Regions from separate parts of the Microbispora sp. H10670 genome, predicted to be linked through region 3. Evidence: riboswitches for the same ligand, from Rfam matches in the RefSeq annotation. Region 3 holds a riboswitch; each other region holds the start of a gene.

Region 1 (3,268 bases), on a different contig from region 3:
ATGTCATGACATGGGGTGGTTGCTCATAGTCTGTCCGCATAAGGGGCTCTTCGGGGGGAGGGTGCCGGCATGCGACGCCGTACGGTTCTCGCACTGGGGGTCCTGGCCCTGGCGGGCGGATGCGGCACCCCGGCGCCTCCGTACCTCGGGGAGATCTCCCTCCTCGTCCCCGGCCCGCCGGAGTGCTGGGGGGACGGCGTCGCCCGGAGCCTGAAGTCCCTCATCGAGGCCCGCCGCTGGGCCGGCAGAGTGCTGGTCACGCGGGACGCCGGGGGCGGCGGCGCGTCGGCCGTCGGACGCTTCGCCGTCGGACGGCCGGACCGGCTGATGGTCGCCGACCCCCTCCTGCTGGCCGACTACGCGCTGGGTCGCGCGCCCGGCGACGCGGGGCCGTTCGCCGCCCGGACCGTGCCGCTGGCCAGGCTGGCGGGGGAGTGGCAGGTGCTGGTGGCCTCCCCCGATTCGGGTTACCGCACGTTCGAGCAGGTCGCGGCGGCCCTGCTGCGCACTCCGGAGCGGGTGAAGGTGGCGGGCGGGCCCGACCGCGGGCCCGGCCATCTGCTGCTCGGCCTGACCGCCCGGGGCCTCGGGGCCGATCCGCGGCTGGCGGCGTACGAGGCCTTCGACAGCCCCGCCCGGGCCGTCGCGGCGGTGGCCGAGGGGACGACCGCGCTCGCCTTCGGCGGGCGCGGCGACGTCGCCGCCCACGTCAGGGCCGGGCGGCTGCGCCCGCTCGCCGTCTCCGCTCCCGAGCGCCTGCCCGGCCTGGACGCGCCCACGCTGACCGAGTCGGGGGTGCGGGTGGCGTACGCGAACTGGACCGGCCTGCTCGCCCCCCTCGGGGTGGCGGCCCGCGAGCGCGACGCGCTGATCGGCCTGTGCCGGGCCGTCGCGGACTCGCCCGCCTGGCTCCGCCTGTGCGAGCGCAACGGCTGGACGCCGATGTGGCTCGCCGGCGAGGAGTTCCGGCAGTGGCTCACGGGCGAGGCGCGTCGTACGGCCCTGCTTCTCGATGATCTCGGAATCCGGTGACCAACACAACTTGTAGGGCCGCTTGCGAGATCGCCCACTAGATGTAGGATCCATCGCGTCGCTGGTTCACCTCGGTGAGGCAAGAGGGAACCCGGTGTGAATCCGGGGCTGCCCCGCAGCGGTGAGCGGGAACGACCGCCGTCACAGAGCACTGGTGCGTGAGCGCACCGGGAAGCGACGGCCAGTAGGTCCGGCGGGCGTGTGTCCCGCCGGTCGCCCGCGAGCCCGAAGACCTGCCCGCGACCGCGCGCGGAGTCACCGCGCGCGCCCGCGCCGTGCCCCGAGGGAGGGCCCGCCGCCCGCAGGCCGTGCCGTCGCACGCGTGCGCCGCGGCGTCCCCTCCCCTCCGGCCGGCCGGGTCAGGAGACGAGGAGGAGAGGGCGACCGATGACGATCACCGACCCGGTCTCCGCGCCCGCGCGCCCCGCTACGGGGCCGCGCGGCGCGGGGGAGACCGCGGACGTCTGGCGGGCCATCGAGGAGGCGGCGGCGGGGGTCGTCGCGGACCCGGAGAACTCCCGGCGGGCGGCGCGGCTGCTCGCCCGGGTCATCGAGGAGGAGACGGCGGGCCAGGGGGTGCGCGCCTTCTCCGAGTCGGTCGCGGCCGCCCACGCGGCCGGGCTGCTGGGCGACGCCGTCGCCGCGTTCGTGGCCGACGAGGCCGAAGCGCTGGACGCGCTGATCGACCCGGCGGCCGACGACCGGTTCGAGTACTTCGGGCTGCGCACGGTCTACGACCGCTACCTGCTGCGGCATCCGGTCACGCGGCGGGTGCTCGAACGCCCGCAGCACTTCCTGCTACGCGTGGCCTGCGGCCTGTCGGCGAGCGTCGGCGAGGCGGCCGAGCTGTACCGGCTGATGTCCGCGCTCGCCTATCTGCCCAGCTCGCCGACGCTGTTCAACTCCGGGGCGCGCCGCCCGCAGCTGTCGTCGTGCTTCCTGCTCGACTCGCCGCGCGACGAACTGGAGAGCATCTACGAGCGGTACGGCCAGGTGGCGCGGCTGTCGAAGTACTCCGGCGGGATCGGCGTCGCCTGGACCCGGGTGCGCTCGCGCGGTTCGCTGATCCGGGGCACCAACGGCCTGTCCAACGGCATCGTCCCCTGGCTGCGCACGCTCGACGCGTCGGTGGCGGCGGTGAACCAGGGAGGCAGGCGCAAGGGAGCCGCCTGCGTCTACCTGGAGACCTGGCACGCCGACATCGAGGAGTTCCTGGAACTTCGCGACAACACGGGCGAGGAGTCGCGCCGCACCCACAACCTCAACCTGGCCAACTGGGTGCCCGACGAGTTCATGCGCCGGGTCGAGGCGGACGGCGTGTGGTCGCTGTTCGACCCCAAGGAGACCCCCGAGCTGACCGACCTGTGGGGCGAGGCGTTCGACGCCCGGTATCGCGAACTGGAGGCTTCCGGGCGGTATGTCCGGCAGGTGCCCGCCCGCACCCTCTACGCCCGGATGATGCGCACCCTCGCCCAGACCGGCAACGGCTGGATGACCTTCAAGGACGCCGCCAACCGCGCCTCCAACCAGACCGCGCTGCCGCGCAACGTCATCCACCTGTCCAACCTGTGCACCGAGATCCTGGAGGTCACCAGCGACGGGGAGACCGCCGTGTGCAACCTCGGCTCGGTCAACCTCGCCGCCCACCTGAACCCCGAGGGGGACGCCGTCGACTTCGGCCGGCTGCGCGCCACGGTCCGCACCGCCGTACGGTTCCTCGACCGCACGATCGACCTCGGCTTCTACCCGACCCCCGAGGCGGAGGCGGCCAACCAGCGGTGGCGGCCGGTGGGCCTCGGCGTCATGGGCCTCGCCGACGTCTTCTTCGCGCTGCGCCTGCCGTTCGACTCGCCGGAGGCGCTGACGCTGTCCACCCGGATCGCCGAGGAGATCGCGCTCGCGGCGTACGGCACCTCGGCCGACCTGGCCGCCGAACGCGGGCGTCACCCGGCGTACGAGGAGACGCGGGCGGCGGGCGGCGTCCTGCACCCCGACCACTACCCGTGCGCCCCGGCGCACCCGGAGGAGTGGGCGGCGCTGCGCGCGAGGATCGCGGAGACCGGGCTGCGCAACTCCCTGCTGGTCGCGATCGCGCCGACGGCCACGATCGCCTCGATCGCGGGCTGCTACGAGTGCGTCGAGCCGCAGGTGTCCAACGTCTTCAAGCGTGAGACGCTGTCGGGGGAGTTCCTCCAGGTCAACCGGTATCTCGTCCGCGACCTCCAGGCCCTCGGGC
Region 2 (3,268 bases), on a different contig from region 3:
AGCCCCGCCCCGGCGAGCGCCTCGGTCACCGGCCCGACCGTCTCGGGCGCGAGGTCGGGCAGCACGACCGTACGCCACGGCGTCAGCCGCACCTCACCGGCGGCCAGATCGGCGAGCAGGCCGGCCTGGCCGGAGGTCAGCCTGCCGAGGGGGACGATCACGTCGAGCGCCACCCGGCCGTCCACCTGCGCGGACGGGCCGCCCCTGCGCGGCGTGGCGGGCGTCACCGGCACGGGGGGCAGGACAGCGAGCCGACGGGGGAGCCGGCCGGGGAGGCGGGCGGGGAGGCGGGCGGCGATCGTCGCTGGTCCGCCGGGGAGTTCGGCCACCCGCCAGGCGTCCCCGCGCACCTCCTGGAACTCCTCGGCCGCGGCGAGCGCGACGGAGACGGCGTCGTCGGCGGTCACCGACCCGACCGGCTCCCCCGCGAGCAGCAGGGTCAGGCCGCCGCCGGGGTGGGCGCCGGGCTGAGAGACGGGGTGCGCGGCGAGGGTCACGTCCGCCCCGAGCCCGAGGACGTCACCCGTTCCGTCGTCGAGCGCGAACAGGAACCGGCCGGGCAGCTGAGCCAGGGCGGCACGGCCGCACAGGGCCGCGTCGAGGTCCGCCACCAGGGGCCGCACGTCCAGGACGGCCGCCGCCGAACGGCCGCTGAGCGGCGAGGCGACGATGTTGCGCACGCGCTCGTGGGTAGCGGACGGCAGCAGTCCGGCGGCGGCCATCCGCGCGGCGAACGCCGGTGGGTCGGCCAGCCCGCGCACCTGCACGTTGGCCCGTGACGTCAGTTCGACGACCCCGGCGCCCAGTTCGCGGGCGCAGGCGGCCAGTTCGCGCAGGGCGCCGGCGGCCAGCCCGCCGCCGGGCACGCGGACGCGGGCCAGCGCCCCGTCCGCCGCCGCGTGCACCTGGAGCGCGCCGGGACACGCGTCCTGGGCGGCGCGCCCAGAAAAGCCACCCATGACCACGAACAGGATGCTAACGCCAGTTTTCTGACACGACCTCCGTCACGTAGGGTCTGCGGTGAGCGATGGCAAGCGGAGGAAGCCGGTGTGAATCCGGCGCGGTCCCGCCACTGTGACCGGGGAGCGAACCCCACCACACGGCCACTGTCGGAAGACGGGAAGGCCGGGGTGAGCGTCGATCCGGGAGCCAGGAGACTCCTGCCGTCGCGCCGCCACGACCCGGGGCGAGGACCCCGAGGGAGGACCTTGCCGTGCGCACAGACGCGTCCGCCGCGCAGCCCGTCGTCGTCCTGTTGTCCACGTCGGACACCGACCTGTTGAGCGCCCGCGCGAGCGGGGCCGCGTACCGGCTGGGCAACCCGGCGCGGCTGACCGTGGACGACCTGCCCGCGCTGGTCGAGGGCGCCGGCCTCGTGGTCGTCCGGCTGCTCGGCGGCCGGCGTGCCTGGGAGGACGGGCTGGACGCGCTGCTCGCGGGGCCGTGCCCGGTGGTGGTCCTCGGCGGCGAGCAGGCCCCGGACGCCGAACTGATGGAGCTGTCCACGGTGAGCGGCGGCGTCTGCGCCGAGGCCCACGCCTACCTCGCGTACGGAGGGCCCGCCAACCTGGCCGAGCTGCACGCGTTCCTGTCGGACACGGTCCTGCTGACCGGGCGCGGCTTCGCGGGCCCGGCGCCCACCCCGAGCTGGGGGGTCCTCGAACGCGAGGGCCGCCCCGGCGACGGACCGGTGATCGGGGTGCTCTACTACCGGGCGCACCACATGGCGGGCAACACGGGCTTCGTCGCCGCCCTCTGCGACGCGATCGAGGACGCGGGCGGCCGGGCGCTGCCGGTCTTCTGCTCCTCGCTGCGCACCGCGGAGCCGGATCTGCTCGACGTGCTGGGCGGCGCGGACGCCCTGGTGGTGACCGTGCTCGCGGCGGGCGGGGCACGGCCCGCGACGGCGTCGGCCGGCGGCGACGACGCGGCCTGGGACGTCGGCGCGCTCGCCGCACTCGACGTGCCGATCCTGCAGGGCCTGTGCCTGACGACGAGCCGCGCCGAGTGGGAGGACAACGACGACGGGCTGTCCCCGCTGGACGCCGCCTCGCAGGTCGCGATCCCCGAGTTCGACGGGCGGATCATCACGGTGCCGTTCTCGTTCAAGGAGATCGACGACGACGGCCTGACCGTCTACGTCGCCGACCCCGAACGCGCGGCGCGGGTCGCGGGCATCGCCGTACGCCACGGACTGCTGCGCCACGTGCCTCCGGCGGACAAGAGGCTCGTCGTGATGCTGTCGGCGTACCCGACGAAGAACTCCCGGGTCGGCAACGCCGTCGGCCTGGACACCCCGGCCAGCACGGTCGGGCTGCTGGCCCGGCTGGCCGAGGAGGGCTACGACCTCGGCGGCGGCTTCCCGGGCCAGGCCGAGCAGGACGGCGACGCGCTGATCCACGCCCTGATCGCCGCGGGCGGCCAGGACCAGGACTGGCTCACCGAGGAACAGCTCGCCGCCAACCCGGTGCGCATCCCCGCCGCCGCCTACCGCGCCTGGTACGACACCCTTCCCGCCGGCCTGCGCGCCGACATGGAACGCCACTGGGGCGCGCCGCCCGGCGAGCTGTTCGTCCACGAGGGCGACATCGTGCTCGCCGCGCTGCGGTCGGGCAACGTCGTGGTGATGGTCCAGCCTCCACGCGGCTTCGGGGAGAACCCGATCGCGATCTACCACGACCCCGACCTGCCGCCGAGCCACCACTACCTGGCGGCCTACCGGTGGTTGTCGGCCGAATTCGGCGCGCACGCCATGGTCCACGTCGGCAAGCACGGCAACCTGGAGTGGCTGCCCGGCAAGTCGGCCGGCATGTCGGCCTCCTGCGGCACCGACGCGGCGATCGGCGACCTGCCGCTGGTCTATCCGTTCCTGGTGAACGACCCCGGCGAGGGCACCCAGGCCAAGCGCCGCGCGCATGCGGTTCTCGTGGACCACCTGGTGCCGCCGATGGCGAGGGCCGAGACGTACGGCGACATCGCCCGCCTTGAGCAGCTGCTCGACGAGCACGCGACGATCGCGGCCATGGACCCGGCGAAGCTGCCCGCGATCCGCGCCCAGATCTGGACCCTCATCCAGGCCGCCCGCCTCGACCACGACCTCGGCCTGTCCGAGCGCCCGCACGACGCGGAGTTCGACGAGTTCATCCTGCACGTGGACGGCTGGCTGTGCGAGGTCAAGGACGCGCAGATCCGCGACGGCCTGCACGTCCTCGGCGCGGCCCCAACCGGTGAGGCCCGGGTGAACCTGGTGCTGGCCATGCTGCGCGCC
Region 3 (3,268 bases):
GGCCCCACCCCCGGGGCGGCCTGCGGGGCCTGCACTGGGGGCTGTTGGTGCCTCTGGCCCTGCTCACCGCCGTGGCCGGCTACTACCTGCCCCTGATGGGCATCTCCCTGGCCGTGTTCCTGGTGATCGACGTCCTGCTCGGACTCCGCGCCAGGCGGGCGGGCTGACGCCCGAAGCCGTCGTACGGCGTCTCATCGGGCCGGTTCACCCGAGCGGTGGACCGGCCCCGCGAGGCGTGCCCTCCGGCTGACCAGGCACAGGCCCCCGACCAGGGCGATCGACGCGATCACCGGCGCCGGCCCCGGCGCGAAGCCGGTCACCGTGAGGGTGAGCAGCGCGCCGCCGACGAGCGGCGCGGCGACCGCCACATGCCGTCCGGTGGCGGCTCCCGCCGGCTCCTCCCATCGGCCGAACAGGGCGGTGAGCCCGAGCAGGACCGGCGCGAGGGCGGCCGGCCACAGTGGGGCGCCGCTCCACCAGGCCGCCGAGCCGGGGAGAGGAGTAGCCGGCCCGAACCCGATGGTCGCGAGCCCGGCGACGGCGACGAGCGCCGTCATGTGCCACAGGTAGACGGTCATCATGCGGGGCGCGAGCGCGGTGAGCACCGCCTCGGCGCGGGGCCGGCGCGCCAGCGCGTTCAGGGCGGGGCGCAGCAGCATCGCCAGGCCGAGCTGGCCGGCGAAGAGCGCGAGCAGGCACGCGCTCGGCGGGGCCATGTTCGAGACCGCGCCGGGCATCCCGATCATGCTGGCCGGGTACGGCCCGGCCACCACGAGGGCCGCCACCATCGCGAACCCGGCCACCGCGAGCGCCGCCGCGCGGCGTCCCCGCAGCCACTCCAGGCCGCCGTCGGCGTACCGGAACCCGACCTGGTGGACGGCCAGCCACACGAACGCGACGTTGAGATAGCCGGCGGCCTCCAGCCCCGAGAAGCGGACCACGTCCGTCAGCACCGCGCCGCCCGCCAGCACGGGCAGCGCGACCCCGGCCCGTACGCGCAGCAGGCGGGGGGTGGCCACCACCGCGAGCAGGTAGACGGCGAGGAACCAGAGCAACTGGCCGACGGTCCGCGCGGCCACCTCGACCGGCTGCGGGGGCACGCCGAGCGCCGTCAGGAGGTGGGGGAGCGGCAGCCAGACGGCCGCGAGCGGCGCCACCGGCCAGGCCAGGCGGCGCACCCGCCGCGCCGTCCACTCCCGCGCCGTCCACTCCCAGGCCGTCCGCTTCTCCGCGGTCGGCCGCCGCGTCGACCGCTCCCGGGCCGTCTCGCGCGTGTCCGGCAGGCCGGCGCGGCGCGCCGCGGACCGGAAGCTGATCGCGTTGGCCGCGCCCCCGGCGAAGAAGACCAGCGGCATCACCTGGGAGATCCAGGTGACGAACGGAGCCGCCGCCAGGGCGTTGCCCGTGGTCAGCCGTCCTCCGGCGTACGACAGGACCGGCATCGCCCAGTGCTGGACGACCACGAGGACCATCCCGAAGACGCGCAGGATGTCGATGAAGCGGTCCCGGGGCCCGGGGGCGGCCGGGGCCCGCGCGGGGGCGGGGGGAAGCATGGTCAGGGACACGGGGGAGCCGCCTTCGGTGTGTCGATCGTCGGTTGCCGGACGCCGGTCGTCCGTCGCGGACCCGGCCGGAGCGGGGAGCGGTCGCGACCGCGCGCTCCGGCGCCGGCCCGCGGACTGAGGAGGAGTGGGGGAGATAGTCCGTCAGGAGCTTCTGCCGGGAACCGCCCGGCCGCTCCAGGGTCCCGCCCGGCCGCCGTCCGGCGCAGCGACGGAGCCACTACTCCCGATCATGGGCGAGCCCCCACCATCGGGGTGGGGCCTGCCCTACCACCCCGGCGTACGGGCAGGCGGGCGGACCTCGGCGGCCGGGGGAGGATGACGGCGCCGCGAGGCGGGTTGGTACCGTTGCGTCCGACGCGCGCAGCGCAGCGAAGTCCGGTGAGAACCCGGCGCTGTCCCGCAACTGTGGTTCCCCGCCCCCGGGGACGAGCCAGGTCGCCTGCGTTGTGCGCCGACGCCGTCAACCCTCGTGGAAAAGGGTGATCCGTCCAATCCCGCGGGTCTCTCGATTTCCCGGCTTTCCCCCTTGGAGGACCCTCGTGAGGCCCCTGCGTACGGCCGTCGCGGGTGTGGTGCTGGGCGTGCTCGGACTGGCCGGCTGCGGCCAGAGCGACGGCTCCGCCACTTCCGCGTCCCCCGCCGCCTCGAACCCCGCCGCTTCCAGCTCCGCCGCCTCGGGCGGCGCCTTCCCCGTCACCGTCCAGGCGGGCAACGGCGCGGTGACCATCGCCAAGCGGCCCGAGCACATCGTGTCGCTGTCCCCGACGGCCACCGAGATCCTGTTCGCGATCGGCGCGGGCGCCCAGGTGGGCGCGGTGGACGACCAGTCGAACTACCCGCCCGAGGCGCCGAAGACGTCGCTGTCGGGCTTCAAGCCCAACGTCGAGGCGATCGCCGCCGCCAAGCCCGATCTCGTCGTGCTCGCCAACGACCTGGAGGGCGTGGTCGCCGGGCTGGGGAAGGTCGGCGTCCCGGTGCTGCTGGAGCCCGCCGCGACCAAGCTGGAGGACACCTACGACCAGATCAGGGACCTCGGCGCGGCCACCGGCAACGTGGACAAGGCCGAGGAGGTGGCCGGCGGCGTCAAGCAGAAGATCGACGCGCTCGTCGCGGCGGCGCCCAAGGGCAAGGGCCTGACCTACTATCACGAACTGGACACCACGCCGTACGCGGCCACGTCGAGCACGTTCATCGGGCAGGTCTACAGCCTGTTCGGGCTGAGGAACATCGCCGACGAGGCCCCCGACGCGGCGGGCGGCTATCCCAAGCTGTCGGCGGAGTTCGTGGCCAAGGCCGACCCCGACCTGATCTTCCTCGGTGACACCAAGTGCTGTGGTCAGAACGCCGCCGCGCTGGCCAAGCGGCCGGGCTGGTCCGGCCTGGCCGCCCTGAAGCGGGACCGTGTGGTGGAGCTCGACGACGACGTCGCCTCCCGCTGGGGACCGCGCGTCGCCGACCTCGCCCAGGTCGTCAGCGACGCCGTCCAGAAGGCGGCGGGCTGAGCCGGTGGTGACGCGCAGGCCCCCGGTGACGCGCACGCCCCCGGGATCGCGGTGAGAGCGGTGCCGCGGCGGGTCCGGGTGACGGGGTGACGGCGGCGGGCCGGTCACGCCGGGCGCTGCTCGTCGTGTGCGTCGTGCTGCTGGTCAGCCTGATCGCCGGCCTGGCGGCGGGCGCGGCGGTCATCTCGCCCCGCGCCATCG

The links. Region 3 has a riboswitch for cobalamin ahead of HHX33_RS27935 (ABC transporter substrate-binding protein). Riboswitches for the same ligand answer to the same signal wherever they lie in the genome.
Region 1: another riboswitch for cobalamin. It lies ahead of HHX33_RS21990 (ribonucleoside-diphosphate reductase subunit alpha); the one in region 3 lies ahead of HHX33_RS27935 (ABC transporter substrate-binding protein).
Region 2: another riboswitch for cobalamin. It lies ahead of cobN (cobaltochelatase subunit CobN); the one in region 3 lies ahead of HHX33_RS27935 (ABC transporter substrate-binding protein).

The regions. Positions count from the first base shown of each region.
Region 1 is NZ_JABBWW010000016.1:57,273-60,540, forward strand. It holds gene HHX33_RS21985 (Bug family tripartite tricarboxylate transporter substrate binding protein) at 70-1,032, shown strand; cobalamin riboswitch at 1,078-1,288, shown strand; gene HHX33_RS21990 (ribonucleoside-diphosphate reductase subunit alpha) at 1,420-3,268, shown strand, end outside.
Region 2 is NZ_JABBWW010000008.1:218,813-222,080, reverse strand. It holds gene cobG (precorrin-3B synthase) at 1-959, opposite strand, end outside; cobalamin riboswitch at 1,038-1,160, shown strand; gene cobN (cobaltochelatase subunit CobN) at 1,214-3,268, shown strand, end outside.
Region 3 is NZ_JABBWW010000025.1:32,498-35,765, forward strand. It holds gene HHX33_RS27925 (PepSY-associated TM helix domain-containing protein) at 1-167, shown strand, start outside; gene HHX33_RS27930 (acyltransferase) at 192-1,565, opposite strand; cobalamin riboswitch at 1,903-2,027, shown strand; gene HHX33_RS27935 (ABC transporter substrate-binding protein) at 2,105-3,067, shown strand; gene HHX33_RS27940 (FecCD family ABC transporter permease) at 3,154-3,268, shown strand, end outside.